Linked DNA regions of Streptosporangium sp. NBC_01755. The protein of the gene in region 2 interacts with the protein of the main gene of each other region in a pairwise test. Links are inferred from orthologs where the notes say so. Each region holds a gene or a part of one and is shown on either strand. Other genes may lie near its edges.

What was found.
Region 1: the proteins of OG884_RS29740 (region 2) and OG884_RS11290 interact in binary tests that used the Escherichia coli proteins (3 or more experiments, as listed by UniProt). The link is inferred for Streptosporangium sp. NBC_01755 from one-to-one orthologs.

The regions. Positions count from the first base shown.
Region 1 is NZ_CP109131.1:2,472,409-2,476,129, forward strand. The notes cover bases 556-3,542. They hold OG884_RS11290 (transglycosylase domain-containing protein), read right to left. Parts: upstream 3,136-3,542; coding sequence 976-3,135; downstream 556-975. Other genes in these bases: OG884_RS11285 (thioredoxin domain-containing protein), read left to right, coding at 556-913; OG884_RS11295 (Lrp/AsnC family transcriptional regulator), read right to left, coding at 3,240-3,542. In the rest of the region: more of OG884_RS11285, read left to right, coding at 1-555; more of OG884_RS11295, read right to left, coding at 3,543-3,719. UniProt on the Escherichia coli protein: Cell wall formation. Synthesis of cross-linked peptidoglycan from the lipid intermediates.
Region 2 is NZ_CP109131.1:6,256,520-6,260,122, forward strand. Bases 482-3,350 are described here. They hold OG884_RS29740 (peptidoglycan D,D-transpeptidase FtsI family protein), read left to right. Parts: upstream 482-958; coding sequence 959-2,743; downstream 2,744-3,350. Other genes in these bases: OG884_RS29745 (UDP-N-acetylmuramoyl-L-alanyl-D-glutamate--2,6-diaminopimelate ligase), read left to right, coding at 2,784-3,350. Also shown: more of OG884_RS29745, read left to right, coding at 3,351-3,603. UniProt on the Escherichia coli protein: Essential cell division protein that catalyzes cross-linking of the peptidoglycan cell wall at the division septum. Required for localization of FtsN.

The sequences.
Region 1 (3,721 bases), 3.8 Mb from region 2 along the record:
CCAGCTCCTCGCCGACCCTGACGATCCCGAGCGGTTCGCCCGGGTGCGCTCCGCGCTGCTGGCCGCGCGGGCCCGCCGGGTACGGCCCGGGCGCGACGACAAGGTGGTGGCCGCCTGGAACGGCCTGGCCATCGCCGCCCTCGCCGAGACCGGCGCCCTGTTCGACAGGCCGGATCTCGTCGAGGCGGCACGCGAGGCGGCCTCGCTGATCGACGGACTCCATCTTGACGGCGACCGGCTGCTGCGCACGTCCAGGGACGGCCGCGCGGGCACCAACGCGGGGGTCCTGGAGGACTACGCCGACCTCGCGGAGGGCCTGCTGACCCTTTTCGGGGTGACCGGGGAGGTCCGCTGGTTCCGGCGGGCCGAGTCGCTGCTGGAGGCCGTCCTGGAGCGCTTCCCCGACGGCTCCGGCGGGTTCTACGACACCGCCGACGACGCCGAGCGGCTCTTCCAGCGCCCGCAGGACCCGACGGACAACGCCACTCCCTCCGGCCAGTTCGCCGCTGCGGGGGCACTGCTGTCGTACGCGGCGCTGACCGGCTCGTCCCGGCACAGGGTCGCGGCCGAGGCGGCCCTGGGCACGGTCACCGTCCTGGCCGACAAGCACGCCCGGTTCGCCGGGTGGGGCCTGGCGGTGGCACAGGCCGCGGTGGCCGGCCCGATCGAGGTCGCGGTCGTGGGGCCGGCCGGCGATCCGGCGACGGCGGCCCTGCACAGGGCTGCTCTGATGTCGCCCCTGCCCGGCCTGGTCCTGGCGCTCGGAGAGCCCGATTCCGGCGAGGTTCCGCTCCTGGCCGGCCGGGGCCTGGTGGGGGGCGGGCCCGCGGCCTACGTGTGCCGCGGCTTCACCTGCCAGATGCCCGTCACCACCCCCATGGCCCTGCGAGCCGAGCTGGCGAGCGAGGCGTAGGGGGCGCAGGAGGCGGGGCGCAGGAGGCGGGGCGCAGGAGGCGGGGCGCAGGAGGCGTAGGGTCAGTCGCCCCGCGTGGGGGCCTCGATCCGGCGGCCCAGGCCGTCGAGGCCGAGCTCGTCGCCGCCTCCTCCGTCCCGCACCCCGGCCCCGTCGTCGGGGCCACCCTGCCCGTCGTCGCCGGGAGCCCAGGTCCGACCGGGACCCGGGGTCTCCTGCGGGGTCTCCTGCGCGGGGCCCGTGCTCTGGCCGGGGTCCTGGGTGCCCATCTCACCGGGGGTGGGGTTGGGGGTGAAGCCGCCCTGGTCACCGCCCTGGTCGTCGTACCGGCCGCCGGAGGTGTAGTCGTCGTACGGGTTGGAGTAGCCGTAGCTGGACGGCTCCTTGAACTCCTTGACCGGCTTGCCGTTCATCGCCTCGGTCATGAAGGCGCGCCAGATCTGGGCGGGATAGGACCCGCCGTACTGGGCGCTGCCGTCCACGGTCACCGGCTTGTTGTCGTCACGGAACATGTTGACCGCCGTCGCCAGCTGCGGGGTGAACCCGGCGAACCACACGGCCGCCGACTCGTCCGTGGTGCCGGTCTTGCCCGCCACCGGGCGGTCGTATAGGCGGGCGCCCGAGCCGGTGCCCGCCTCGACGACCTGGGTCAGCGCGTAGGTGGCGTCGATGGCCGCCTGCTCGCTGAAGGCGCGCTTGCCCTTGGTGGAGCTCTTCACGACCTTCCCGTCGGCGTCGGTGACCGAGCGGATCACATGGGCCTCGTGGTGGACGCCCTCGGCGGCGAAGGCGGCGAAGCCCGAGGCGTTCTGCACGGCGCTCACCGAGGCCACGCCGAGCGGGAGGGTGGCCGCGCCCCGGTGTGGGTCGAGCTGCTCGCCGGGGATTCCGGCGGCCTCGGCGACCTTGACCACCTTGTTCAGGCCGACCTTCTGGGCGAGGTCGACGAAGGCGGTGTTCACCGAGCTCTGGGTCGCCTTGACCAGGTTGACCTGACCGTAGGAGTAGCCGCCCGAGTTGGGGATGTCGGCGGAGGCGATCCGCAGCGGCGAGTTGCCGTCGACCCTGGTGTCGAGGCCGAAGCCGTTGTTCAGGGCCGCGGCCAGCGTGTACGCCTTGAAGGTCGATCCGGCCTGCACCTTGGCCGAGAACGAGTTGTCGAACTTGTTGGTCGCGTAGTTGCGACCGCCGTAGAAGGCGAGAACCTCACCGGTCGCGGGGTCGACGGCGGCCAGCCCGGTGCGGACCTTCTTGGGGGTGCTCTCCGGCAGGACCGAGGTGACGGCGCGCTCGGCGGCGGCCATCAGGTTCTTGTCGAAGGTCGATACGATCTTCAGCCCGCCCTGGTTGATGACCTCGTCGGTGTAGCCCCTGCTCTTGAGCTCGGCCGCCACCTGGTCGAGCATGTAACCCTCCTGCCCCTTGGGCGCGAAGATCGCCTTGGGCTTTCCGAGGGTGGGGAAGGTCACCTCGGCGGCCTCGGTGGAGGTGACGGCCCCGATGGCCACCATCCCGTCGATCACCGACCTCCAGCGGTCCCTGGCCGCGTAGAGGTCCGCGCCCTGCGGGTCTGCGAACCTGGAGGGCTGCTGGATCACCGCGGCGAGATAGGCGCCCTCGGCGAGGGTCAGCTTGCCCACGTCCTTGCGGAAGTAGGCGTCGGCCGCCGCCTGGACCCCGTCTGCGCCCCGGCCGAAGTAGATCGTGTTGAGATACTGCTCCAGCACCCAGTCCTTCGATTTCGACTGGTCCACCTTCAGGGAGATCATGATCTCCTTGAGCTTGCGGATTATGGAACGTTCCTGACTGAGGCCGCTGTAGTAGTTGCGGACCATCTGCTGGGTGATCGTGGAGCCGCCCTGGAGCTGCTGCCCGGTGACCGTGGACCACATGGCCCGGAAGGTGCCCTTGAGGGAGATGCCCTGGTCGTTGTAGAACGAGCGGTTCTCCGCGGCGATGACCGCGTTCCGCAGGCTCTGCGGAACCTTGTCGAGGGTCACGCTCTTGCGGTTGACACCCTGCTTGGCCAGCACGGTCTTGCCGTCGCGGTAGAAGATCACCGAGCCCTGCGCGGTGGCCCTGGGCTGCGTGCTGTCCGGGATGGGGGTCATCGCCCACACCACCCCGAGCAGGCCGATCACCGAGATGACACCGACGCCGAAGACGATGAGTGTGATCCGCAGGAGCTTCCTCCTGGGACTGCCCGTCCCGCCCTTTAGCACGCGTGACCCCCCGATCGGATCCGCCGCAGACCCCCGACGGTTGCGCGGACCGTTAAGGGTAAACGATGGATAACGGTGTCTGGCCCCTGCTTGGCATGGTACGGCTAGCTCCTCCCCTTGCGCGGGACATCGGCCACCAAAGGCAGAACACGGTATGGCACAGGGGTGTCCAAGGCGATCACCGACGAGGTCCTGACCACGCCCCGGACATCAACGATCAGGTCAATTACCCGCTGCAGATCGGCATTGCTGCGCGCCACCACGCGGCAGTGCATGTCGTCACCACCGGTGATCGTGTGCACCTCCAGCACCTCGGGAATGGCCGCGAGTTGCACCGCGACCGGGTCGTGCCCGCTGACCTGGCGGATCTGCAGGGTCACGAACGCGGTCACGTCGTAGCCGAGCGCCGCGGGGGCGATGTCCGGGCCGAACCCGGTGACCACCCCCCGGGCGACCAGCCGGTCGAGGCGTGCCTGCACGGTCCCCCTGGCCACACCGAGCCGCCGCGAGCACTCCAGTACCCCGAGTCTGGGCTCGGCCGCCAGCAGGGCGATGAGGCGGGCGTCGAGCTGATCGATCGTCATGA
Region 2 (3,603 bases):
CGGTCCCGGCTCCGACGGCACCGGGTCCTCCGGGGCCCCCGGCGTCCCCGACAGCCCTGGCGGGTCTGCCTCCCCGGGCAGGCCCCCGGCGTCCGGCAGGTCCGGTTCTTCGGGTGGGTCGTCCGGTTCTTCGAGGTCGTCTGGTTCGTCTGGTTCCGGTCGTGCGGGTTCTTCGGGCCGGGCACAGGGCGCCGACAGGCCGAACAGGTCCCGCTCGCAGGGCGTGCCGGGTTCCTCGGGCAGACCATCCGCCGCGGGCTCCGGCCGGGCGGGTTCTCCGTCCAGGAGACAGGGGGGCGAGGGGGCGGCCGGTTCCTCCAGGGGGCGGTTCCCCGCCGAGGGCCCCGGCCCGGGCAAGGGGCAGGGGGCAGGGCGGACCGGCAGGCCGGGCTCCGCGGCGAGGCCGTCCGCCCCGGGCGGCTCCGGCCGGGCGTCCGCCTCCGGCGGACCTGGCAGGACGGGCTCGCCCGGCAGGCCGACGGCCTCGGAGGGCACCGGCAGACCTGACAAGCCTGACAAATCTGACAAATCTAATAAGCCTGATGGGCCTGCCAGGTCCGGCTCACCGGCGAGGCCGTCGGCCGCGGGCATGTCCGGCGGGTCCGGTTCTCCGGGTGGGCAGGGCCCCACCGGCAGGCAGGGTTCCACCGGCAGGCAGAGGCCCACCGCGCGGCCACCCGTCCCCGACGCGCCAGGCAGGGCGGGAGCGCGTCCGGGCAGGGGCGCCTCCGGGGCGCCGGGCGGATCCTCCGCACTCCGGGCGACAGGTGGCCCCGGCAGGCCCCCGGGCACCTCGGCGTCGCGCAGGTCGACCGGTTCCGAGGCCGCGCGCGGGCCGACGCGGCCCTCAAGGACCCAGGAGCCACCCGGCCCACCGGGTCCGCCGGGTCCGCCGGGCCGGGTGCGGCCCGCGCCGAGGCGCGGGGATGAGCGGCCGCAGGATCAGGAGTACACGCGCGTGACGGGACGTGGCGGCGGCAGGCCACCGCGGCCTCCGGCGCGCCCGTCCGCGGTACTGCGCCTGGGCAACCCCCGCAGGCGCATCGGTATCGGCCTGATGGCGATGACCTTCGTGCTGTCCATCTTCGCGGGGCGGCTCATCCAGCTCCAGGGCCTCGACTCGAAGGTCTACACCGCCGAGGCGGCCAAGCAACGCGTACAGGGTGAGAAGCTGCCCGCGAGAAGGGGCTCGATCACCGATGTCAACGGCAACGAGCTCGCGCTGACCCTGGAGGCGCGCGAGATCTTCGTGGACCCCTCGCAGGTCGTCGCCGCGCAGCGCGACCGGGTGGCCACGGTCCTGGCCAAGGAGCTGAACGAGCCCAAGGATCCGATCGCCGCCAAGCTGGCCGACGGCACCAGCCACTACGCGCAGGTCGCCGCGGCCGTCGACCCCGCGCTCGCCCAGCGGATCATGGCGTACGAGTTCAAGGGTGTCGGCAGCAAGCACCGCTACCGGCGTGACTACCCGGGCGGCAACCTGGCGGGCAGCCTGCTGGGTTTCGTCGGCACCGACGGCACGGGGCTGGCCGGGCTGGAGAGCACCTACGACAAGCTGCTCGCGGGCCGAGACGGCGAGCAGATCATCGAGACGGGCGCCAGGGGGCAGCGCATCCCGATGACCCGCAGCACCCTGCGGGCGCCCGTCGAGGGCAGGGACGTGCGGCTGACCATCAACCGCGACGTCCAGTGGGCCGCGCAGAAGGCGATCAGCGATCAGGTCCAGGCCACCGGGTCCCGCACCGGCAGTGCCATCGTGATGGACGTGCAGACCGGCCAGGTGATCGCCATGGCCAACGCGCCGGAGCTCGACCTGAGGAACTGGATGGACTCCCCGCTGGAGGACCGGGGCAACCGGTCGGTCACGGACGTGTTCGAACCGGGCAGCACCAACAAGGTCATCACCGCCGCGGCGGCACTGGAGTCGGGGGCCGTGCGGCCGGAGACCCTGTTCACCGTCCCCGACCGGATCAGGTGTGCCGACCGGGTGCTGAAGGACTCCCACCCGCATGCCACGGAGCGCCTGACCTTCTCGGGCGTCGTGGCGACGTCCAGCAACGTGGGCACGATCCTCGCCACCCAGAAGATCGGCGATGAGAAGCTCCACTCGATGCTCCAGCGCTTCGGTTTCGGCGCGAAACCCGGCAGCGGGCTGCCGGGAGAGGAGGCGGGGCTGCTGCCCGACTGGAAGGACTGGTCGGGCAGCCAGCGCTGCACGATCGCCTACGGCCAGGGCATCTCGGTGACGGCGCTTCAGACGGCGAGCGTCTACCAGACCATCGCCAACGGCGGGGTGCGCGTCACCCCGCAGATCGTGGCCGGTACGACCGGCGAGAACGGCGCGTTCACGCCGTCCGCGCCGGGTAAGCGGACCCGGGTGGTCGGTGAGCGTACGGCGAGGGAGGTCGCCGCCATGCTGGAGGCCGCCGTGAGCGAGCAGGGCACCGGCAACCTCGCCGCGATCGACGGCTACCGGGTGGCGGGCAAGACGGGTACCGCGATGCGCTATGACACCAAATGTCAGGGCTACTGCGGATATACCGCGACGTTTGTTGGTTTTGCGCCGGTGGACAAGCCCCGTCTGGTCGTCCTGGCGGTACTCCAGGACCCCCAGCAGGGCTACTACGGTGGGGAGATCGCCGCCCCGGTCTTCAAGCAGCTGATGACGTTCGCGTTGAAGAGCGGGAAGATTCCCCCGACCGGAACCCGGCCCTCCCCGGTGCGGATACGCGCAGGGAGGTGACGAGTGAAGGTACGCTCTCGCCGTGCATCCCCCGTCGTCCATGCGACCCGCAACCAGTTCACCCCGTCCGCTCTCCGGGCTGGCGAGCCTCATCGGCGCGCCCTCGGGCACGTCACGAGCGCCGCTTGCCGCGGTGTCCGGGATCACCATCGACTCGCGCCAGGTGTGTCGTGGAGATCTCTACGTCGCGCTGCCGGGGGCCACGGCCCACGGGGCCGACTTCTCCGCGCAGGCCCTCGCCGCGGGTGCCGCCGCGATCCTGACCGACGAGGCGGGCAGGCAGGCCGCGGTCGCGACCGGCCTGCCGGTCCTCGTCGTGCCCAACCCGCGCCGCCTGCTGGGACAGGTCTCCGCCTGGGTGTACGGCAATCCCGCGGCGGATGTGATGGTCATCGGCGTCACCGGCACCAGCGGCAAGTCCACCACCGGTTTCCTGCTGGAGGCCGGGCTGCGGGCCGCGGGACACCGGCCCGGGCTGATCGGGGGCGTGGAGATCCACGTCGGTGAGCTGCGCTTCGCGCCGAAGCTCACCACACCGGAGGCCAGCGACCTGCAGGGCCTGTTCGCCCTGATGCGCGAGCGGGGCGTCACCGCCGCGGCCATGGAGGTCTCCAGCCACGCGCTGGCGCTGGGCCGGGTCGACGAGGTGTTCTACGACGTGGCGCTGTTCACCAACCTGTCGCAGGACCACCTCGACTTCCACCGGGATCTCGACGACTACTTCGCGACGAAGGCCCGGTTGTTCACCCCCGAGATGAGCAGGGTGGGCGTCGTCAACATCGACGACGCCCACGGGCGGGAGCTCCTCGGCTTCGCGAAGATCCCGATGATCACCTTCTCCGCCGAGGGCGCCGTGGAGG